3 regions of the Streptomyces sp. NPDC091682 genome follow, and region 2 is predicted to be linked to each of the others. Evidence: riboswitches for the same ligand, from Rfam matches in the RefSeq annotation. Region 2 holds a riboswitch; each other region holds the start of a gene.
What was found. A riboswitch is a leader RNA that binds a small molecule or an ion and turns the genes downstream of it on or off. The one in region 2 is predicted to bind thiamine pyrophosphate.
Positions count from the first base shown of each region.

Region 1: another riboswitch for thiamine pyrophosphate. It lies ahead of thiO (glycine oxidase ThiO); the one in region 2 lies ahead of thiC (phosphomethylpyrimidine synthase ThiC).
Region 3: another riboswitch for thiamine pyrophosphate. It lies ahead of ACIQK6_RS17000 (thiamine ABC transporter substrate-binding protein); the one in region 2 lies ahead of thiC (phosphomethylpyrimidine synthase ThiC).

Region 1 covers NZ_JBIVTH010000005.1:330,164-337,868, forward strand. The annotation lists gene ACIQK6_RS14610 (Rv2175c family DNA-binding protein) at 1-363, opposite strand, end outside; gene ACIQK6_RS14615 (NAD(P)/FAD-dependent oxidoreductase) at 595-1,815, opposite strand; TPP riboswitch at 1,897-2,008, shown strand; gene thiO (glycine oxidase ThiO) at 2,006-3,184, shown strand; gene thiS (sulfur carrier protein ThiS) at 3,181-3,381, shown strand; gene ACIQK6_RS14630 (thiazole synthase) at 3,387-4,181, shown strand; gene pknB (Stk1 family PASTA domain-containing Ser/Thr kinase) at 4,374-6,299, shown strand; gene ACIQK6_RS14640 (deoxyribonuclease IV) at 6,309-7,166, shown strand; gene ACIQK6_RS14645 (DUF4396 domain-containing protein) at 7,258-7,705, shown strand, end outside.
Region 2 covers NZ_JBIVTH010000004.1:177,873-185,577, forward strand. The annotation lists gene ACIQK6_RS11455 (metallophosphoesterase) at 1-1,006, shown strand, start outside; gene ACIQK6_RS11460 (hypothetical protein) at 1,155-1,973, shown strand; gene ACIQK6_RS11465 (hypothetical protein) at 2,928-3,497, shown strand; gene thiC (phosphomethylpyrimidine synthase ThiC) at 3,562-5,349, opposite strand; TPP riboswitch at 5,344-5,489, opposite strand; gene ACIQK6_RS11475 (YibE/F family protein) at 5,562-7,016, shown strand; gene ACIQK6_RS11480 (SsgA family sporulation/cell division regulator) at 7,062-7,511, opposite strand; gene ACIQK6_RS11485 (helix-turn-helix domain-containing protein) at 7,609-7,705, opposite strand, start outside.
Region 3 covers NZ_JBIVTH010000006.1:359,234-366,938, reverse strand. The annotation lists gene ACIQK6_RS17005 (iron ABC transporter permease) at 1-1,032, opposite strand, end outside; gene ACIQK6_RS17000 (thiamine ABC transporter substrate-binding protein) at 1,128-2,228, opposite strand; TPP riboswitch at 2,314-2,423, opposite strand; gene rlmN (23S rRNA (adenine(2503)-C(2))-methyltransferase RlmN) at 2,482-3,594, opposite strand; gene ACIQK6_RS16990 (phosphatidate cytidylyltransferase) at 3,688-4,764, opposite strand; gene frr (ribosome recycling factor) at 4,764-5,321, opposite strand; gene pyrH (UMP kinase) at 5,416-6,195, opposite strand; gene tsf (translation elongation factor Ts) at 6,358-7,194, opposite strand; gene rpsB (30S ribosomal protein S2) at 7,330-7,705, opposite strand, start outside.

The DNA.
Region 1 (7,705 bases), on a different contig from region 2:
GAGGGCGAGCGCCTGAGCGCGGCGCTTCACCTCCGTGCCGCGATTCTCGCTCAGCGCCTGCACGGGGGTGCCGGGCAGGGTCGGATCCTCGGTGAAGAGCCATTCCAGGATCTCCTCCTCGGTGAAACGGTCGTCGCGCAGCACGGTCAGCAGGCCGACCAGGCCCTTGACGACCTTGTCGCCGTCGATGAAGGGGGCCGGAACCTGCAAGGAGCGGTTCTCGCCGCGGCGGACGGCGATGAGCTGCCCTTCCTTGACCATCTGGCGGACCCGGGTCACCTCGATGTTCAGCATCTCCGCGATGTCGGGGAGGTACAGCCATGAGGGGACAAGGGCATCGATCTTTGCGTCAATCTCGGTCACGGAGACAAGCCTGCCATCTCGACTCGGCCGCCGGTACCTGAGCAGCCCCGTCCGGGTCGCGGTCCGTGCCGGGGCTCCGCTCCGGACCCCGCGCCCCGAACGCCGGCGGGGCCGCATTTCAGCCCGTCCGGCGATTGAGGACCGGGTCCGGGCGGAGCCCGGGAAGCGGAGAAGGGGCGGGGCGGGGACGGGCTCCGCGCGGCGGCACCCGCACCCCCCGCACCCCGCCCGTCAGGCCGTGGCCGATTTCAGCGGGGTGCCGGGGTCGGAGACCTTGGCGGGGTCCAGCGGGACCGCCGCCTCGATCAGGCGGCGGCCCTGCGCCAGGTCGCGCGGACGACCCACGGCCAGGACGGCGACCAGCGCCCCGTCGCGCAGCCAGCACACCGACCAGGCGGGTCCGGCCGGGTCCCCGCGCAGGAGCAGGGAGTCGGCCCCGCCGTGGTGTCCGGCGTACTGCACGAAGCGTCCGAACTGCTCCGACCAGAAGTACGGCACCGGGTCGTAGACCTGGGCCGGCTCCCCGGCCAGGATGTTCGCCGCGACCGCCTTCGGCCCCTGGAGCGCGTTGTCCCAGTGGTGTACGAGCAGCCGCGTCCCGTACCGCCCGGACGGGAAGGAGGCGCAGTCGCCGACCGCGTACACCCCGGGCAGCGAGGTCCGCAGGTACGCGTCGGCGGTGACCGAGCCGTCGGGGCCGAGGTCCACGCCGGTCCCGGCCAGCCATCCGGTGGCGGGGCGGGCGCCGATGCCCACCACCACCGCGCCGGCGGGCAGGATCCGCCCGTCCGCCAGCAGGACCCGCCCCTCCTCGATCCCGGCGACCTTCGCCCCGGTGATCAGCTCCGCGCCCGCCTCCCGGTACCAGCGCGCCATCGGCTCGGTGACTTCGGCGGGCAGCGCCCCCGCCAGCACCCGGTCCGCCGCCTCGACCACGGTGACCTCGCAGCCCGCCTCCCGGGCGGCCGTGGCGAACTCGGCGCCGATCCAGCCCGCCCCGACGACCACGGCCCGGGGCGAGGCGGCCAGCACCGGGCGCAGCCGGGCCGCGTCGTCCAGGGTGCGCAGCAGGTGGACGCCCGGGACGCCTTCGGTCCCGGGAAGGGTGAGCGGCTGCGCGCCGGTCGCCAGGACGAGGATCCCGTAGGGGACCGGTCCCGCCCCGGTGTCCAGCTCGTGGACGGCGGCGCGCAGTCCGGTGACCTCGACGCCGAGCCTGAGGTCGATGTCGAGGCCCTCGAAGTCCACGTCGAAGGCGGAGTCCTCGGCCTTGCCGAGGAGGACCGCCTTGGACAGCGGGGGCCGGTCGTAGGGCTGGTGGGGTTCGGCTCCCAGCAGGGTCACGGGGCCGGTGAAGCCCTGTTCGCGCAGGGCCACGGCGGTCTGCACCCCGGCCATTCCGGCGCCGACGATCACGACGCCGCGCTGATTCTGTTCCGTCTGCTCGCTCACGCCGCCACCCTAATCATCTGACGCTCCGTCAGGAATAGGTGCCGCCTTACTCGCCATCCACCGCCGGGTTAGTCTGGCCACCGTACCTATCGCGGGAGTCCGGCGCACCGGGCTGAGAGGGAGGCTGGCCGGCCTCCGACCGTACGAACCTGATCCGGATCATGCCGGCGAAGGGAGGGGCTGGACGCCCATGCACGCATCCCGAACACCTCGGAAGGGATCCGACGTCCTCGTCATCGGGGGCGGAATCATCGGCCTGGTCACCGCCTGGCGGGCCGCCGCGCGCGGACTGCGCACCGTACTCGTCGACCCCGCACCCGGCGGCGGCGCCGCCCAGGTCGCGGCCGGCATGCTCGCCCCCGTCACCGAACTGCACTACGGCGAGGAAGCCCTGCTGGGGCTCGGCCTCGCCTCCGCCGCGCGCTATCCGCAGTTCGCCGCCGAGCTCGCCGAAGCCAGCGGCGGCATGGACATCGGCTACCGCGCCTGTGGCACCCTCGCCGTCGCCCTCGACGCCGACGACCGCCTCCACCTGCGCGAACTGCACGCCCTGCAGCGCCGCTGCGGCCTGGAGTCCGAGTGGCTCACCGGCCGCGAGTGCCGCCGCCTGGAGCCCATGCTCGCCCCGGGCGTACGCGGCGGCCTGCGCGTCGACGGCGACCACCAGGTCGACCCCCGCCGGCTCGCGGCCGCCCTGCTGGCCGCCTGCGAACGCGCCGGCGTGACCCTCCACCGGGCCGGCGCGGAACGGCTCCTCACCACCACCGACCGGGCGACCGGTGCCCTCCTCGACGACGGCACGGAACTGCTCGCCGACCAGGTGGTCCTCGCCGCCGGCTCGTTCACCGGCCGGCTGGCGGGCGTACCGACGGAGGTCGTGGCCCCCGTACGGCCGGTCAAGGGACAGGTCCTGAGGCTCACGGTGCCGGCGGCGTACGCGCCGTTCCTGTCGCGGACCGTACGGGCCGTCGTCCGCGGCAGCCACGTCTACCTGGTGCCGCGCGAGAACGGCGAGCTCGTCATCGGTGCCACCAGCGAGGAACTCGGCTGGGACACCACCGTCACCGCGGGCGGGGTCTACGAACTCCTGCGCGACGCCCACGAACTGGTCCCCGGCATCACCGAACTCCCGCTCACCGAGACCCGGGCGGGGCTGCGCCCCGGATCCCCCGACAACGCCCCGCTGCTCGGCCCGACCGAGCTGCCCGGCCTGCACCTGGCCACCGGGCACTACCGCAACGGGGTGCTGCTGACCCCGCTCACCGGCGAGGTCCTCGCCGAACTGCTGGCCACCGGCGAACTGCCTGAGATCGCGCGCCCCTTCACCCCCCGCCGGTTCTCCGCCGCACGTCAGGAGTCGTACGCATGACCATCTCCGTCAACGGCGAGCCGCGCGAGGTCGCGGCCGGCGCCACCCTCGACACGGTGGTCGCCACCCTGACCGCCGCGCCCTCCGGCGTCGCCGCCGCGCTCAACGAGACCGTGGTCCCGCGCGGACAGTGGCCGGCCACCGTCGTGGGCGACGGCGACCGGGTCGAGATCCTGACCGCGGTACAGGGGGGCTGACCGACGTGGCGGACGACCTCTTCACCCTGGGCGGCCGGACCTTCACCTCCCGCCTGATCATGGGCACGGGCGGGGCCCCCAGCCTGGACGTGCTGGAACGCGCCCTCGTCGCGTCCGGCACCGAACTCACCACGGTCGCGATGCGCCGGCTGGACCCCACGGTCCAGGGCTCCGTCCTGTCCGTGCTGACCAAGCTCGGCATCTCGGTCCTCCCCAACACGGCGGGCTGCTTCACCGCGGGCGAGGCCGTCCTCACGGCCCGGCTGGCCCGGGAAGCGCTCGGCACGGACTGGATCAAGCTGGAGGTGGTCGCGGACGAACGGACCCTCCTGCCCGAGGGCGTCGAGCTGCTGGACGCCGCCGAGATCCTGGTGGACGAGGGCTTCACGGTCCTCCCGTACACCAACGACGACCCGGTGCTCGCGCGGAAGCTGGAGGACGTGGGCTGCGCGGCGATCATGCCGCTCGGGTCTCCCATCGGGTCCGGCATGGGCATCCGCAACCCGCACAACTTCGAGCTGATCACGGAACGCGCATCGGTCCCGGTCATCTTGGACGCGGGCGCGGGCACGGCCTCCGACGCGGCCCTGGCGATGGAACTGGGCTGCGCAGCGGTCATGCTCGCCTCGGCGGTGACCCGGGCACAGGAACCGGTCCTCATGGCGTCGGCCATGCGCGACGCCGTCTCGGCGGGCCGGCTCGCCTTCCGCGCGGGCCGCATCCCCCAACGCCGCTTCGCCGAAGCCTCCTCCCCCACGGAGGGCCGCGCCACCCTGGACCCGGAACGCCCGGCGTTCTGAAGCGGCGGGGCGGGGGCGGGGCGGGGGCGGGGGCTTCGCGGTGAGCGGGTGCCGCCCCGCCCACCCGACCCCGCCCACCGATACCCCCGCCCCGCATCGCAACCCCGCTCACAACCCCGCCCAGCGTCACAGCCGCGCTGCAAGGCGGCCGCCGCCGGCCGGCGCCCGCTCGGCGGCTCGTAGAATCGGCGGGTGGATACGACCCTGGATGACCCCCTCGTCGGGCGCGTGCTCGACGGCCGCTACCGCATCGACGCCCGCATCGCGGCCGGCGGCATGGCCACGGTCTACCGGGCCGTCGACACCCGCCTGGACCGCGTGCTCGCCCTGAAGGTGATGCACCCGACCCTCGCCGCCGACGCCGCCTTCGTCGACCGGTTCATCCGCGAGGCGAAGTCCGTCGCCCGGCTCTCGCACCCGAACGTGGTCGCCGTCTTCGACCAGGGCACGGACGGGCCGTACGTGTACCTGGCCATGGAGTACGTCTCCGGCTGCACCCTGCGCGACGTGCTCCGCGAACGCGGCGCGCTCCAGCCCCGGGCCGCCCTCGACATCCTCGAACCGGTCCTCGCCGCCCTCGGCGCCGCGCACCGGGCCGGCTTCGTCCACCGCGACATGAAGCCCGAGAACGTGCTCATCGGAGATGACGGCCGGGTGAAGGTCGCGGACTTCGGGCTGGTCCGGTCGGTCGACTCCGTGACCAACACCACCGGTTCCGTCCTCGGCACCGTCTCCTACCTGGCCCCCGAGCAGATCGAGAACGGCGTCGCCGACACCCGCGTGGACGTCTACGCCTGCGGTGTCGTCCTCTACGAGATGCTCACGGGCTCCAAGCCCCACACCGGCGGCACCCCCGCGCAGGTGCTCTACCAGCACTTGAACGAGGACGTCCCGCCCCCGTCCGCCGTGGTCCCGGGGCTCGCCGTCGGGCTCGACGAGCTGGTCGCGCAGGCCGCCGCCCGCAATCCCGACCTGCGTCCCTACGACGCGGCCGCCCTGCTCGGCCTCACCCGGGAGGTCCGCGCCCTGCTCGGCGACGCCGAGCTGGACGCCGTACCCCCGCAGGCGCGCGCCGAGGAGCGCTCGTCCGCCGAGGACCGTACGGGGGTGATCCCGCGCCCGGTGGCCGCGCAGCAGCCCGTACAACACACCTCCCGCCTGGAGATGCCCCCCTCGCCGCCCGCTCCGGCCGCTCCGCCCGCACACCGGCCGGCGGCGCCCGCGCGGCGGCCCCGTCGCGGGGTGCTGCTCGTCATCGCGGGGGTGCTGCTCGCGCTCGGGCTCGGGGTCGGCGTCTGGTACATCAACTCCGGGCAGTTCACCAAGGTCCCCAACCTGCTGGGCAAGACCGAGGCGGAGGCCCGCTCCCGGCTGTCCGAGGCCGGGCTCGGCGTGAAGGGGGTGAACCGGAAGTTCAGCGACGCCTTCGACCGCGGGACGGTGATGAAGACCGATCCTTCGGGCGGCGGGCGGATCCGCGGGAACGACGCGGTGACCCTCACCATTTCCCGCGGCCCCGAGGTCGTGGCCGTGCCCAACCTGAAGGGCCGGCCCCTGGAGGAGGCCACGGCCGAGCTGACGCGGTCCGGGCTGGCGCCCGGCATGGTGACGCAGGCCTTCAGCCAGGACATCGCCCAGGGTTCGGTGATCAGCACCAATCCCGCGGGCGGTGAGAAGCGGGCCCCCGACACGGCGGTCTCGCTCGTCGTCAGCAAGGGCCGCCCCGTGTCGGTCCCGAGCGTGACCGGGGTCCCCGTCGACCAGGCGACAGCGGCCCTGGAGGCCCTGGGCCTCAAGGTCACGGCGGCTCCCGAGCAGGTCAACGCCCCCTTCGCGGCCGGTACGGTCGCCAACCAGTCGATCGGCGCAGGCACCCAGGCCGCGGCCTTGGACACGGTCACGCTGACCGTGTCCAAGGGGCCCCGGCAGGTACCGGTCCCGAACGTGACCGGCCAGGAGGTGGACGCGGCCCGCAAGGCGCTGGAGGCCGCCGGCTTCAAGGTGAAGGTGGACCGGCCGCTGATCTCCTTCAGCAACACGGTCGACACCCAGTCGGTGGCGCCCGGGCAGACCGCCCCGGAGGGCAGCACGATCACCATCAAGACCAAGGGGCTGTAAGCCGTAGTGATGCGCAATCCAGTGGGCGGGCACGTCCCCGTGGCCGGGGGGCTCGCCTCGGTCGGCCTGACCTACGCCCGGGAGATGGGGGCGGAGGCCGTCCAGGTCTTCGTCGCCAATCCGCGCGGCTGGGCCACCCCGGTCGGCAATCCGGCCCAGGACGAACGGTTCCGGGCGGAGTGTGCGGACGGGTCGATCCCGGCGTACGTGCACGCCCCGTACCTGATCAACTTCGGTTCGCACACCGCGGCGACCGTGGAGAAGTCAGTGGAGTCGCTGCGCCATTCGCTGCGCCGCGGCCGGGAAATCGGTGCGCTCGGGGTGGTCGTGCACACCGGGTCGGCCACCGGCGGGCGCCCGCGGGAGGCGGCGTACGCGCAGATCAGGGAGCACGTGCTGCCGCTGCTGGACGAGCTGACGCACGACGACGACCCGTTCCTGCTGCTGGAGTCCACGGCCGGGCAGGGATCCTCGCTGTGCTCGCGCACCTGGGACTTCGGGCCCTACTTCGAGGCGCTCGACCACCACCCGAAGCTGGGGATCTGCCTGGACACCTGCCACATCTTCGCGGCGGGTCACGATCTGGCGGAGCCGGGCGGGACGAAGGTGATGCTGGACCTGCTGGTCGACACCGTGGGCGAGGGTCGGCTGAAGCTGGTCCACGCGAACGACTCCAAGGAGGGCGTCGGCGCCCACAAGGACCGGCACGCCAACATCGGTCAGGGGCACATCGGCCGGGACGCCTTCGCGGAGTTGTTCACGCACCCCGCGATGGACGGCGTCCCGCTGATCACCGAGACGCCCGGGGGCAAGGAGGGGCACGCGGCGGACGTCGCGCTGCTGAAGGAGTTGCGCGGCCCGCAGTGATCCACCGACTCCTTGAGGAATACCCCTAGGGGGTATACGGTTCCGTCCTGTCGACGGGACCGCTACCCGGCGTTCCCACGAGGGGGTTGTCATGGAGCACATGCACGAAGGGCACGAAGGACACCACGACCACGGGCCCGCTCACGAGCACCACGCACCCGCGCACGGCGCCGGCGGCCCGGTCACCTGGGGCACGGCCGCCCGGGCCACCCTGCACTGCCTCACCGGATGCGCCATCGGCGAGGTGCTCGGCATGGTCATCGGTACCGCGCTGGGCTGGGGGAACGTTCCGACCATGATCCTGGCGATCGCCCTCGCGTTCTTCTTCGGCTACGCCCTCACCCTGCGCGGGATCCTCGCCGCCGGCGTCGACCTCCGTACGGCCATCCGGGTGGCGCTGGCCGCGGACACCCTTTCGATCGCCGTCATGGAGCTGATCGACAACGGGGTGATCGCCCTGTGGCCCGGCGCGATGGACGCGCACCTGTCGGAGCCGCTGTTCTGGATCGTCCTGGCGATCTCGCTGGCGGCCGCCTTCG
Region 2 (7,705 bases):
GCGCATCCACGCGCGCCCCGATGCCGAACCGGCTCAGGCGACGCCCCGGGGGCCCGGCGAGGACGACCTGGAGGGCTACACCCCCACCTACCGGGACCTACCCGTCATCGGCCGCGGCGCACTCGGTGGCCCCGGCGACACCGTCCAGGTCCAGTACGTGCCCCAGGAACAGGCGGCGGGTCCCGGCCCCCTCTACGTGGTCGGCGACGTCCACGGCTACCTCGACGAGCTCGTCACCGAACTCCACGCCCAGGGTCTGATCGACGCGGAGCGCCGCTGGTCCGCCGGCAACGCCCGGCTCTGGTTCCTCGGCGACTTCACCGACCGCGGCCCCGACGGCATCGGCGTCATCGACCTCGTCATGAGACTGTCGGCCGAGGCCGCCGCCGCCGGCGGCTACTGCAAGGCCCTGATGGGCAATCACGAGCTCCTGCTCATCGGCGCCAAGCGGTTCGGCGACACCCCGGTCGTCTCCGGCGCCGGCACCGCCACCTTCCAGGCCGCCTGGCTCCTCAACGGCGGCCAGCGCACCGACATGGAACGCCTGCAGGACGTCCACCTGCAGTGGATGTCCCGCCTGGACGCAGCCGTCCTGGAGGAGGGCCACCTACTGCTGCACTCCGACACCACGGCCTACCTCGACTACGGCGACTCCATCGAGGACGTCAACGACACCATCCACGAGCTCCTCAACCGCGGTGACGCCGACATCACCTGGGACCTCTTCCGCAAGTTCACCAAGCGGTTCGCCTTCCGCGACGAGGAAACCGGCCCGACAGCCGTCCGCGAACTCCTCGACACCTACGGCGGCAGCCGCGTCGTCCACGGGCACAGCCCCATCCCGTACCTGCTCGGTGAAGTGGGCACCGAGGACGGCGACGAGTCACGCGGCCCCGAGGCCGTGGACGGCCCGCACGTGTATGCGGACGGGCTCGCCATCGCGATGGACGGCGGGGTGACGATGGCGGGCAAACTGCTCGTCGTACAACTTCCCCTGAGCGACTGAGAGCTTACGGAGAGGGGTATTTCCGGAAAGCCCCTGTCACGGCGTGGCGTGGGCGCTCTACCATCGCTCTATCCATAGCAGGCTCTCCTCCGTTTGTGCCGGTGCCCGGGTCTACGCGGGCATACCGGCTTCTACGGAGCATCGGGGGATGCACATGACCAGCGCTCCGCACCTGCTGACCGAAGACCGACCGGAGTTCGATCGGCTCGTCGACGAGGCGCTGCGCGCCGCGCACGAGCGGCCCGAACTCGCCACCCTCGGCGAACGGCTGAACGCCGAACAGCTGCGCACCATGGCACAGGGGGCCAGCGCCCTACTGGCGGCCGCGGCCGCCGCCGAGTACGACCACTACGTGAAGGTCCGCGAGGAACGACGCGACGGAGTACTGACCCCGCCCGGCATGACGGGGGACGAGGACGGCGCCCAGGACGGCGGGGGAGGTGCGGGCATCGGCGCCGTGGTCGCGGTCCTCGCGCCCGTACTGGCGGGCACCGCGATGCTGATCTTCCTGCTCGTGGGCTACATCCTGAAGATGATCGAGCCCGAACCGGCCTTCGCCGAAACCATGCTGACGGCGGGCTGGCTCTTCGGCGGGCTCACCGCGGCCGCTCTGCTCTTCGCCGTGATCGGGCTGCTGGTGACGGCCGTCCGCAACAGTGCGACCGAGGTGGCGGCGGACGAAACGGAGGCGATACCCGACGAGGTCGCCCGGGCCCGCGAGGCCTGGCGGCACGCCCTGCTGGAGCGCGGCATCATGCCCTTCCTGCGGGACGCACTGGCCGATCCGAGCGCCGGCCCCGGCTTTCCCACGCCCCGCACCCCGGCGGCCGGCCGCATCCCCAACCTGGGTTACAGCCGGCCCGACTTCACCAGCCCGGGATCCCCGTCGGAGAGCCCCCGGCCCGGCTACACGCCTCCGGACTTCACCAGCCCGGACTTCGGCGGCCCGGAACACGAACCGGAGTGATCGCGGCGCGGGGCGCCAGCGCCTCGCACCGGCCACCGACCGTAAGGAGGCGCCCCCGGAAACTCCGGTGAGGTGCCGGTGCACCGTGCATCGTCCCCACCGGTCCGGTCACCTGCCCCCCGGATATCGCAAGGCCGCCTCAGACTGTCCGGAAACCATCACTATGGTCCGTTCATCACTTGAGAGGGCCCCATCTCGTCCATATGGTCATTTACGACCGTAGCGGTGAACCACCACAGCAGGGGACTCAGATGGAAGACGGGCGGACGGCCGGGGCCGTCCTGGGGCTTGCGGGCTTCAACGCTGCACTGACCGTGGCAGCGACCGCCGCCACTTGGGATGACGGCCCCACTCCGTGGGCGGCCGCTGCCGCGACTTCCGCACTCGTCTTCCTCGTGCTCCTCCGCAAGCGCTGACGATCGCGATCCGGCCAGATCGTCGGCTGGAGCAACCGGAACGACCGCCCGGTGAGCACGGGGTGCCTCTGTGAGGGCGACCGACCGCAGACCGTCGAACCGGGCCGCCCCCGCCCCTCCGGCACCTGCGAGCCCAGGGGCCCTGGATGAGGGACCGACCGACGGCTCCCCCCACGGCGCCTTCAGGTCGCCGCCGTGCTCACGGCAATTGTCCTGCGAGATCTTCATCGGGGGAAGGAACTGTCCGCAGATCGGCCTGGTTCTCCCGCCTCAATCCGTAAAGGAAACCCCCTGGTCAGTAATCGGAAACGCCTGGCCCGGGGCTACGCCTGCCACTAGCGTCGGCGTCGAACTCTCATCCGCACCATCACCGGGGGGACTCATGCACGCCCGCACGACGCAACTGGCGGCCTCAGCCGTAGCAGCTGTCATCGGCCTGCTCCTCACGTCAGGGTGTGCCCCGGCGCAGGAGCCGAAGGCCGCCGCTGGGGTGTCGTCCGCCACTCCGCCGACCAAGGCCGCCGACACACCCCTAACGATGGCCCAGCTCAAGACCCTCGCCTTTAAGGACGGAGAAGTCCCGCAGGCCGACGAACCCATCGAGGTACGCGAACCGATGCCGGAAGGCAGCGGGCGCACCTTCCCGCCCATATCCGACCCCTCCTGCCAGCCGCTCATCGACGCCCGTTCGGGTTCGGGTTCATTCGCTCACGTCTTCCAGACCTTCAACTGGAAGACGAGCATCGATGGTGGCGGCTCAACACTCGCCTCCTACGAGAAGGGCAAAGCCGAGCAGCTCTTCGCACAGCTCAAGCAGGCCCTTGCCACCTGCCGGTCATACCGGGGCGAGGGCTACGCAGGGAAGTTCGAGGCGACGGTGAAGACGGAGGCACCGCCGCAGGTCGGCGACGAGGCAGTCGCCTTCCGGGAGATCATCCCCTTGGGGCCGGAGTACCCCGCAGACCGCAACGAGCAATTGATCGTGGTACGCACGGGAAACACCATCGCCACGTTCTCCGAGCTCAGCATGGGCAAGGAAATCCTGGCGTTCCCCGTTGAGCTGGTAAGTCGGCAGGTGGAACGGCTGCGGGACGCTCAACGAGCCTGATCAAGCGAACCGACCGACCGACGGCTCCCCCCACGGCGCCGTCGGACAGTCGCGTTCGCCCAGGTCAGTCGGCCAGCGGCAGGTAGACCCGGCTGCCCGAGGCCGCGAACTCGGCGGACTTCTCCGCCATGCCCGCCTGGATCTCCTCCGCCTTCAGGTCGCCGCCGTGCTCACGGCGGATGTCCTGCGAGATCTTCATCGAGCAGAACTTCGGACCGCACATGGAGCAGAAGTGCGCGGTCTTGGCCGGCTCCGCCGGGAGGGTCTCGTCGTGGAACTCGCGTGCCGTGTCCGGGTCGAGGGCCAGGTTGAACTGGTCCTCCCAGCGGAACTCGAACCGCGCGTCGGACAGGGCGTCGTCCCACTCCTGGGCGCCCGGGTGCCCCTTGGCCAGGTCCGCGGCGTGCGCCGCGATCTTGTACGTGATGACGCCGGTCTTGACGTCGTCGCGGTTGGGCAGGCCCAGGTGCTCCTTGGGCGTGACGTAGCAGAGCATCGCGGTGCCCCACCAGGCGATCATCGCGGCGCCGATGCCCGAGGTGATGTGGTCGTACGCGGGCGCGACGTCCGTGGTCAGCGGGCCGAGCGTGTAGAACGGCGCCTCCTCGCAGATCTCCTGCTGGAGGTCGATGTTCTCCTTGATCTTGTGCATCGGGACGTGGCCCGGGCCCTCGATCATCGTCTGGACGTTGTGGCGCTTGGCGATCGTGTTCAGCTCGCCCAGCGTCTTCAGCTCGGCGAACTGCGCCGCGTCGTTGGCATCCGCGATCGAACCGGGGCGCAGGCCGTCACCGAGGGAGTACGTGACGTCGTACGTCGCGAGGATCTCGCAGAGCTCCTCGAAGTTCGTGTAGAGGAAGTTCTCCTTGTGGTGCGCCAGGCACCACGCGGCCATGATCGAGCCACCGCGCGAGACGATGCCGGTCTTGCGGCGGGCGGTCAGCGGCACGTAGGGGAGGAGCACGCCGGCGTGGACCGTCATGTAGTCGACGCCCTGCTCGGCCTGTTCGATGACCGTGTCCTTGTAGATCTCCCAGGTCAGGTCCTCGGCGCGGCCGTCGACCTTCTCCAGCGCCTGGTAGAGCGGGACGGTGCCGATCGGAACGGGCGAGTTGCGCAGCACCCACTCGCGGGTGGTGTGGATGTTGCGGCCGGTCGAGAGGTCCATGACCGTGTCGGCGCCCCACTTGGTCGCCCAGGTCATCTTGTCGACCTCCTCCTCAATGGAGGAGGTGACCGCGGAATTGCCGATGTTGGCGTTGACCTTCACCAGGAACCGCTTGCCGATGATCATCGGCTCGATCTCGGGGTGGTTCACGTTCGCCGGAAGCACGGCGCGACCTGCGGCGATCTCCTCGCGGACGACCTCGGGGGAGACGTTCTCGCGGATCGCGACGTACTCCATCTCCGGGGTGATCTCGCCGCGGCGGGCATACGCGAGCTGCGTGACGGCGGCGCCGCCGCGACCGCGGCGGGGCTGGCGGGGGCGGCCCGGGAAGACCGCGTCGAGGTTCTTGAGGCCGCCGCGCGGCGAGGTGTGCTTGATGCCGTCGTCCTCGGGGCGCACGGGGCGACCCGCGTACTCCTCGGTGTCCCCGCGGCTGATAATCCAGTTCTCGCGCAGTGGCGCGAGGCCGCGGCGGACGTCGGTCTCGATCTGCGGGTCGGTGTACGGACCGGACGTGTCGTAGAGCGTCACGTCCTTGCCGTTGGTGAGGTGGACCTGGCGAACCGGCACCCGGAGGTCGGGGCGGGAGCCCGCCAGGTATCCCTTGTGCCAGCCGGGCTGGCGCTCGGTCTGGCCGTCGGCGTCCTGGCTGACGGCAGGCGTGCGTGCGTCCTGAATGGTCATGAGACCTGATCTCCCTACGCCGGCATTACCCGGTAACAGGTTCGGCGGTCGACGCAGCCTCTTCCCGTACGCATCGGTGATGCCCGTACGGTGATCAGCGTCCTCTCAGCCCGGTGCTCCGAGCTCCCGCGTTGTGCAAAGGTGCCCCCACGCTAGCGTCATCCATGGCGTGCTGAACAGTGGGCCCCCTCATCTCTTGCGATGATCTGCTGGTGACGCCCTCGCCGCAGCCCCCCATCGAGCACACTGAGCCCCATGGCCACAACGGCCACGCGCATGCGGGCCCCGGACCGTCCGACGGGCACTCCGACAGACACTCCGACGGGCACTCCGGCGGTGGCTCGGACGGGCAACCCCCGGGTCCACCCCACAACCACGGCCACGGCCACAGTCATGGCCACGGCCCGGCGGCCCCCGTCTCGAAGCACCTGCGCAAGGTCATCGCGGCCGTACTGATCCCCTTCGCCGTGGCCGTCTTCGTCGGCATGGTGGTGCTCTGGCCGGGCGGCGCCCCCGGCCACGAGCGCACGGGGGTGGGATTCGACCGGCAGACCCAGCAGGGCGTGGTCGTGTCGATCGAACAGGTCGACTGCAAGTCCGTGAACGCCGCGCAGGTACCGACGACCGGAACTCCCACTGCCCCCGGGGGCAGTGGGGCCCAGGCCGCGCCGACCGGTGAGTGCAAGAAGGCCACCGTCGAGGTCACCAGCGGCCCGGACAAGGGCCGCACCTTCGTGGAGGTCGTCCAGCCGGGCGCGCCGCGGCAGTTGGAGGACGGCCAGGAGGTGGTGGTGGCGTACGCACCGGACGCCCCCCGTGACCTGCAGTACTCGGTGATCGACGTGAACCGCAAGCTCCCGATGGCGCTGCTGGCCGGCATCTTCGCCGTCGCGGTCGTCGTCGTCGGGCGGATGCGCGGGCTGTTCGCGCTGATCGCGCTGGTGGTCAGCTTCGGCGTGCTGACCCTCTTCATCCTCCCGGCCATCCTGCAGGGTTCGAATCCGCTGGTCGTCGCGGTGGTCGGGGCGAGCGCCATCATGCTGATCGCGCTCTACATGTGCCACGGACTGACCGCCCGTACCTCGGTGGCCGTCCTCGGCACCCTGGTTTCGCTGCTCCTGATCGGGCTGCTCGGCTCGGGGTTCATCGACTGGGCGTTCCTCAGCGGCAACACCGACGACAACACCGGGCTGATCCACGGGCTGTACCCGGACATCGACATGAGCGGTTTGCTGCTCGCAGGCGTGATCATCGGATCGCTGGGCGTACTCGACGACGTGACGGTCACCCAGACGTCGGCGGTGTGGGAGCTGCACCACGCGGACCCCTCGATGGGGCCGCGCGCGCTCTACCGGGCGGCCATCAGGATCGGCCGCGACCACATCGCGTCGGTGGTCAACACCCTGGTGCTGGCCTACGCGGGTGCCGCGCTGCCGCTGCTCCTACTGTTCTCGATCGCGAACAGCAGCATGGGTTCGGTGGCCAATAGCGAGCTGGTGGCGGAAGAAATCGTACGGACCCTCGTGGGATCGATCGGCCTGGTGGCCTCGGTCCCCGTGACGACGGCGCTGGCCGCACTGGTGGTTTCTGCCGACCGACCGGGATCCACGGCGGGCACCCCGGCCGCGGGGACGGTCCGCGGCCGGGGCCGGCGGCGCAAGCGCTGAGCGGCCAAGGCGCCGGCCGGCCGTTCGGACCAGACCAGCGACCGGTCAGCCGGCGTTCTGTTCGTTCTGCTGCGATTCGGCAAGGATCTTGCCGAGGGCCTCGTCGAGGTTCTCCTCGAAGTCGCCCAGATTGCGCTCCTGTCCGAGCGGAACGATCCGGTCGGTCCGGTCGAGGAACGCGACGAGCGGCGCCGCGCTGGCACGGAACAGGGCCCGGTCGCCGCCGACCTGAAGGCGGATGTGGACGTCGGACAGGTCCTCCGGGTGGGTGGGGGCGATGTGCACATCGCCGTCACCGCACGGCTTGTTGATGCCGTCGAGGAGGAGCTCCCGGCCGAACGCCCAGGTCACGGGCGCATCTCCGGGAAGGTGAAAGGTCAGGCGGACTGCGTAGGGGTCGCGTGCGTCGTACCGGAGTTCCACCGGAATCCGGAACGAGAGCTCCTCGGAAACGAGGAAGCTCATCATGACCTCTGCCTGTACCGACTCGCGCATTGACTACCCCGCTGTAGTTGAAGTGGCCAGGAATGATCCCCCAGGACCCACTTGACAAGAGTGGTGGAAGCGGTAGCAGATCACAAGGAGTGAGTTTTCAGATACTGATAGAGAACGAGAGGGTGCTCAACAGCGCGCCTACTTCACTCCGTAGCCGATTGACTACATAGAGCAATCGTTCTTCTTGGTGGAGG
Region 3 (7,705 bases), on a different contig from region 2:
GGTGGCGGCGAGCGCGTACTGCAGGGAGTTCCAGATCGCCTCCAGGGGCGCCACCAGGAAGGTCCCGCCACCGGCGCCCGCGTCCTGCAGGGCCCGGTAGTAGCCGAGTCCGTAGCCGCCGGGGGTGTCGAAGGACCGCTCGACCAGCACGCCCAGCGGCGCCGCGATCAGCAGCGCGACGGTCAGCAGCACCCCGCCCAGCAGCGAGCGCTGCGCCCAGCCGCGCGGCCGGTGCGTGGTGCGGCCCGGATCGACCAACCGCAGCGCGGTCTCGCGCTTGCGCACGGTCCAGGCGTGCACGGCGAGGATCGCGCCGATGGCGGCGAACTGCACCATCGTCAGGACGGCCGCCGTCGGCAGGTCCAGGAGCTGCGCGGTCTGCCGGTAGACCTCCACCTCGAGGGTGGAGTACGCGGGCCCGCCGAGGATCAGTACGACGCCGAAGGAGCTGAAGGTGAACAGGAACACCATCAGTGCGGCGGCGGCCACCGCCGGGGCGAGCGCGGGCAGCGTCACCCGCCGCCAGGCGGCGAACCGCCCGGCGCCCAGCACCCGGGCGGCCTCTTCCTGGCGCGGGTCCAGTTGGGCCCACAGCCCGCCGACCGTGCGGACGACAACGGCGTAGTTGAAGAAGACGTGCGCGAGCAGGATCGCCCAGACGGTGGTGTCGAGCCGGACGCCCACCAGTTCGTCCAACAGTCCGCCCCGCCCCAGCAGCGCGAGGAACGCGGTGCCCACCACCACGGTCGGCAGCACGAAGGGAACGGTCACCACGGCGCGCAGCAGCTGCTTGCCCGGGAACTCGAAGCGCGCGAAGACGTACGCGGCGGGGAGCGCGATCAGCAGGGTGAGCAGGGTGGAGGCGAACGCCTGCCAGGTGGTGAACCAGAGCACGTCGGCGATGTCGGGCCGGGCCAGCACCTCCGCGAACCGGCCGAACTGCCACCCTTCGTCGGTCTTCAGGCCGCGCCCGACGATCGCGGTGACGGGGTAGGCGAAGAACAGCCCGAAGAAGGCGAGGGGGACGGCCATCAGGGCGAGCCGCACGACGGTCGCCCGCGCCCCCTCGCGGGGGCCGGAGCCGGGCGCGGCATCCCCCGACGCCGCGCCCGGCTCCTTGGTACCGCTTACTTCACGACGAGCGCGGTCCATGCCTTGACCCACTGCTCACGGTTCTTGGCGATGGTCTCCGGGGCAACGTTCTCCGGCTTCTCGACGACCACGCCGTGCTTGGTGAACAGCTCCGGCAGGACGGCGTCCTTCGTCACGGGGTTCACGAACATCTGGAGCGGCATGTCCTCCTGGAACTTCTTGCTGACCAGGAAGTCCACGAGGGCCTTGCCGCCCTCCTCGTTCTTGGCGCCCTTGAGCAGGCCCGCGAACTCGATCTGGCGGAAGCAGGTGCCGGTGGAGACGCCCGTGGGGGCCTCGGCCGGCTGGGGCTCGCCGTACAGGACCTCGACCGGCGGGCTGGAGGCGTAAGAGACGACCAGCGGGCGGTCGCCCTTGGCCTTCTTGCCGCCCGCGGATCCGGAGAAGCGCTCGTTGTAGGCCTGCTCCCAGCCGTCGACGACCTCGACGCCGTTGGCCTTCAGCTTGCTCCAGTAGTCCTTCCAGCCGTCCTCGCCGTACTTGCCGACGGAGGCGAGGAGGAAACCGAGACCGGGCGAGGAGGTCGCGGCGTTCTCGGTGACCAGCAGGTTCTTGTACTCCGGCTTGATCAGGTCGTCCAGCGTCTGCGGCGGGGCGATCTTCTTCTCGGCGAAGTACGCCTTGTCGTAGTTGACGCAGATGTCACCGGAGTCGATCGGGGTGACCCGGTGCTCCTTGTCGAGCACGTACTCGGGCTTCACCTCGGCCAGGCCCTTGGCCTCGTACGGCGTGAAGATGCCGTTGTCGAGGGCGCGCGAGAGGAGGGTGTTGTCCACGCCGAAGAACACGTCACCGCGCGGTGAGCCCTTGGTCAGGATCTCCTGGTTCAGCGCGGTGCCCGCGTCCCCGGACTTCAGCACCTTGACCGTGTAGCCGCTCTGCTGCTCGAACTCCTTGAGGACCGTGTCGGTCACGTTGAAGGAGTCGTGGGAGACGAGCGTGACGGTCTTGGACTTCGGGGCGTCGCTCGCGCCCGCGGGCTTGTCCTTGGTGTCGCCGCCGCCGCAGGCGCTGAGCGTGGTGACGCCCAGCGCGGCCGCGAGTGCGACGCCCGCCATCTTCTTCGTGGTGCTCATTGGTGAATTCCTCCTGGGATGTCCAGGAAGAGACGCGGCCCTGCCCGGCGCTCTGTAGGAGCGGACGCCGGGCAGGGCGCAACAGCAAGAGTGGTGACCGAACTTCCTACCCCGAATGACCGGGGCGAGGTTCAGAGGGTCTGCGGATGACGGATACCGCACTCTCAGCGCTGTGGCGCTCCCCTGTCGGAATATGAAATTGGTTCGGCCACAGGGTACCCCGTGGCCGAATCACATCGAACAGAAGCGGAATTTAGCGCTCCGAGGCGGCCAGCTGGCCGCACGCACCGTCGATCTCCTGACCCCGGGTGTCCCGTACGGTCACCGGCACGCCGTGCCGGGCGATGGCCTCCACGAAGGCCCTCTCGTCCTCGGGCCGCGAGGCGGTCCACTTGGAGCCCGGCGTCGGGTTGAGCGGGATGAGGTTGACGTGCACGCGCTTGCCCTTGAGCAGCTTGCCCAGGAGGTCACCGCGCCAGGCCTGGTCGTTGATGTCGCGGATCAGGGCGTACTCGATCGAGATCCGGCGGCCGGACTTCTCGGCGTACTCCCAGGCCGCGCCGAGCACCTCGCGGACGTTCCAGCGGGTGTTCACGGGGACGAGGGTGTCGCGCAGCTCGTCGTCGGGCGCGTGCAGCGAGACGGCGAGGCGGCACTTGAAGCCCTCGTCGGCGAAGCGCAGCATGGCCGGGACCAGGCCGACGGTGGAGACGGTGATGCCGCGCTGCGACAGGCCCAGGCCGTCGGGCTCCGGGTCGGTGAGCCGGCGGATGGCGCCGACCACGCGGTTGTAGTTGGCGAGCGGCTCGCCCATGCCCATGAAGACGATGTTCGACAGCCGCGCCGGGCCGCCGGGGACCTCGCCGTCGCGCAGCGCGCGCATGCCGTCGACGATCTGGTGCACGATCTCGGCGGTGGACAGGTTGCGGTCCAGGCCCGCCTGGCCGGTGGCGCAGAACGGGCAGTTCATGCCGCAGCCGGCCTGCGAGGAGATGCACATGGTGACCCGGTCGGGGTAGCGCATCAGCACGGACTCGACGAGCGTTCCGTCGTGCAGCTTCCACAGGGTCTTGCGGGTGGTGTCGTCGTCGCACGAGATGTGCCGGATGACGCTCATCAGGTCCGGCAGCAGCTCCTGCTGGAGCTTCTCCCGCGAGCCGGCCGGGATGTCGGTCCACTCGGCCGGGTCGTGCGCGTACCGGGCGAAGTAGTGCTGGGAGAGCTGCTTGGCCCGGAACGGCTTCTCACCGATCGCGGCGACCGCCTCGCGGCGCTCGGCCGGGGTCATGTCGGCGAGGTGCCGGGGCGGCTTCTTGGCCCCGCGAGGGGCGACGAAGGTGAGCTCTCCCGGAACGGGGCGGGCCATGGCAGGTACTCCTTGTAAGACGAAAGGCGCGCCGCAGAAGCAGCGCGCCTTCCAAGAGTAACCGCCCGGCGTCCTGCGACGCCTTTTCGCAGGTCAGCCGGTGCCCACGAAGGCCGCCAGCAGCAGCCACACCACGGGGGCCGTCGGAAGCAGGGAGTCCAGCCGGTCCATGATGCCGCCGTGTCCCGGCAGCAGGGTGCCCATGTCCTTGATGCCCAGGTCCCGCTTGATCATCGACTCGCCCAGGTCACCCAGGGTGGCGCTGACCGCTACCGCGAGGCCCAGCAGCAGGCCCTGCCACCAGGAGCCGCCGTCGATCAGGAACTCCATGCACAGCGCGCCGGCCGCCATCGCGAAGGCCACCGCACCGAACAGTCCCTCGCGGGTCTTGCCGGGGCTGATGCGCGGCGCGAGCTTGGTCTTGCCGAAGCGCCAGCCGACCGCATAGGCCCCGGTATCGCTGACCACGGTCAGGAGGAGGAAGGTGATCACGCGCTCGGCGCCGTCGTCGGCGGTGAGCAGCATCGCGACGAAGGTGGCCAGGAAGGGCACGTAGAACGCCGCGAAGGCGCCCGCCGTGACGTCCTTGAGGTAGTCCTCGGGCGGTTCGGTCATCCGCCACACCAGGACCGCCAGCACGGTCAGCGCCATGGCGACCCAGGCGCCCTCGGCCCCCCGGACGTATCCGGCGATGACCATGGCGGCGCCACCGACCGCGAGCGGGACCAGCGGGGCCTTGATGCCCTTCTGTTCCTGCAGCCGGGAGGTGAGCTCCCACAGGCCGACGACGACCGCGACGACGACGACCCCGACGAAGACGGCCTTGACGATCAGCAGCGAGGCGAAGATCACCGCACCGAGACCCACGCCCACCCCTATGGCGGCACGCAGGTCCCGACCCGCGCGCTTCTTCGGCGGCGGGGGCGAGGCGTCTTGCGGCTGCTGGGCATGCGGAGGCGGGGGGCTGGGCATGGGCTCCTGCGGCGGCGTATCGGCGCGGAAGAGGGGGCCGCTGTCGGCGGCGACCCCCCGATCGCGTGCTTCCCGGTCGTCGAAGTCACGGCCGGCGGCATCGGGCACGATGGGCATGGGCCGAGTGTGCGGGCCCACCTGCGCATCGTATGCGGGACCCGCCGGAACCGGCTCCGGCTGCCAGGAAGAGTCGTTCATCAGACTTCGAGGAGCTCGGCTTCCTTGTGCTTGAGGAGCTCGTCCACCTGCGCGACGTACTTCGCGGTGGTGTCGTCGAGCTCCTTCTCCGCGCGGCGCACCTCGTCCTCGCCGGCCTCCTTGTCCTTGACCAGCTTGTCAAGGGCGTCCTTGGCCTTGCGGCGGACGGCGCGGAGCGAGATCTTCGAGTCCTCGGCCTTGGTGCGCGCGACCTTGATGTACTCCTTGCGGCGGTCCTGCGTCAGCTCGGGGAAAGTCACCCGGATGATGCTGCCGTCGTTGCTCGGGTTGACGCCGAGGTCGGAGTCGCGGATGGCCTGCTCGATGTTGCGCAGGGCGCTCTTGTCGAACGGGGTCACGATCGCCATGCGCGGCTCGGGCACCGAGAAGGAGGCGAGCTGGTTGATGGGCGTGATGGCGCCGTAGTACTCCGCCACGATCTTGTTGAACATCGCCGGGTGCGCACGGCCGGTGCGAATCGCGGCGAAGTCTTCCTTGGCGACGACGACGGCCTTTTCCATCTTCTCCTCGGCCTCGAGGAGGATCTCTTCGGTCACCACGTGCTCCTGCATGTCAGATATGGATGGTTCAGGCGGGCGGTCGGACCCGGCGGGCCCGGTCAGGGGCCCGCTCGGTCCGGCTGCGGACTGCTCAGGCCCGGGTGTCCTGGTCGCTCACGAGCGTGCCGATCTTCTCACCCTTGACGGCGCGGGCGATATTGCCCTCGGCGAGGAGCTCGAAAACGAGGATCGGCAGCTTGTTGTCGCGGCAGAGCGTGATCGCGGTGGCGTCGGCGACCTTGAGGTCGCGGGAGAGGACCTCGCTGTACTCCAGCGCGTCGAACTTCACCGCGTCCGGGTTCTTCTTCGGGTCGGAGTCGTAGACCCCGTCGACACCGTTCTTGCCCATGAGCAGGGCCTCGGCGTCGATCTCCAGGGCACGCTGGGCGGCCGTGGTGTCGGTGGAGAAGTAGGGCATGCCCATGCCGGCGCCGAAGATCACGACGCGGCCCTTCTCCAGGTGCCGCACGGCGCGCAGCGGGATGTACGGCTCCGCGACCTGGCCCATCGTGATGGCGGTCTGCACGCGGGAGTCGATGCCCTCCTTCTCCAGGAAGTCCTGGAGCGCGAGGCAGTTCATGACGGTACCGAGCATGCCCATGTAGTCGGACCGGGCCCGGTCCATGCCGCGCTGCTGGAGTTCGGCGCCGCGGAAGAAGTTGCCGCCGCCGATCACGACGGCGATCTCCGCGCCGTCGCGGACAACCGCGGCGATCTCACGCGCGATGGCGTGGACGACGTCGGGGTCGACGCCGAGTCCTCCGCCACCGGAGAAGGCCTCGCCCGACAGCTTCAGCATGAAGCGGCGGCCCTTCTTGTCCTGGTCGCTCTTGTCGTCGGATGCGGTGTGGGGGTCCACGCCCTGATTCATGGAGATCTCCTCGTGCACATACGAAGAAGGCCATTGCCGGTGGGTCCTTGCGGTTCCCTCTTCGGCAATGGCCTCCTCGTCAGATCTGCGGTCGCCTCGCGCAAGCGCGGACGACTGCTTCAGACCCTACCGGGGTCCGGTGTCCGTCGCGTACGGACGGACTCAGATGCCGACCTTGATGCGGGTGAAGCGCTTCAGGGTGACACCGGCCTCGTCCAGAACCTTCTGGACGGACTTCTTGTTGTCCAGGGCGTAGGCCTGGCCGAGCAGCGTGGCGTCCTTGAAGAAGCCGTTGACGCGACCCTCGACGATCTTTGCGATGGCAGCCTCGGGCTTGCCCTCCGCGCGGGTGACCTCTTCGGCGATGCGACGCTCGGACTCGACCTTCTCGGCCGGGACGTCCTCGGCGGACAGCCACTGCGGGGCGAACGCGGCGATGTGCTGCGCGACGCCGCGGGCGACCTCGGCGTTCTCCTTGTCGAGCTCGACCAGGACGCCGATCTGGAACGGCAGGTCGGGCATCGTGCGGTGCATGTACGCAGCCACGTAGCCGCCGCTGAACTGCGCGAAGCGGTCCAGGACGATCTTCTCGCCGAGGTTGGCGTTGGCCTCGTCGACGAAAGCGGTGACGGTCTGGCCGGGCTTGATCTCGGACGCGAGCAGCGCCTCGATGTCGGCCGGGGAGGTGGCGGCGACGTGCGCGGCCAGCTCGTTGGCGACGGCCAGGAACTTCTCGCCCTTGGCGACGAAGTCCGTCTCGCACTTCAGCTCGACGATGACACCGGAGGTGTTGTCGTCGGCGATGAGGGAGACGACGGCACCGTTCTCGGCAGAACGGCCCTCGCGCTTGGCGACGCCCTTCTGACCCTTGATGCGGAGGGCTTCCTGGGCCTTGTCGACGTCACCGTCGGCGTCCACGAGCGCGTTCTTGCAGTCCAGCATGCCGGCGCCGGTGAGCTCGCGGAGCTTCTTGACGTCAGCGGCGGTGTAGTTCGCCATGAGTCTGTGATTCTCTCTCGAAGTCGTAGATCTACGGGTGAACGGCGGAGGTGCCGCGCCCCAGGCGCGGCTCCCCCGCCGTCATCGTCCGTGCTGTGAGTGCCCGGCGCGTGAACGCCGGGCGCTCTCAGTGGGTCAGGCCTGCTCGGCGTCGGCGGCCGGGGCAGCCTCGGCAGCCTCGGCAGCCTCGGCGGCCGGGGCGGCGGCCTCGGCCGGGGCGGCCTCGGCGTCGTCGGCCTTCTTCTCGCCCTCGAGCAGGTCGCGCTCCCACTCGGCGAGCGGCTCGGCGGCGGCCTTCTCGCCCGGCTTCGAGTCACCGGTCGCAGCGCCGGAGCGGGCGATGAGGCCCTCGGCGACGGCGTCGGCAATCACGCGGGTGAGCAGGGTGACGGAGCGGATCGCGTCGTCGTTGCCCGGGATCTTGTAGTCGACCTCGTCGGGGTCGCAGTTGGTGTCGAGGATCGCGACGACCGGGATGTGGAGCTTGCGCGCCTCACCGACGGCGATGTGC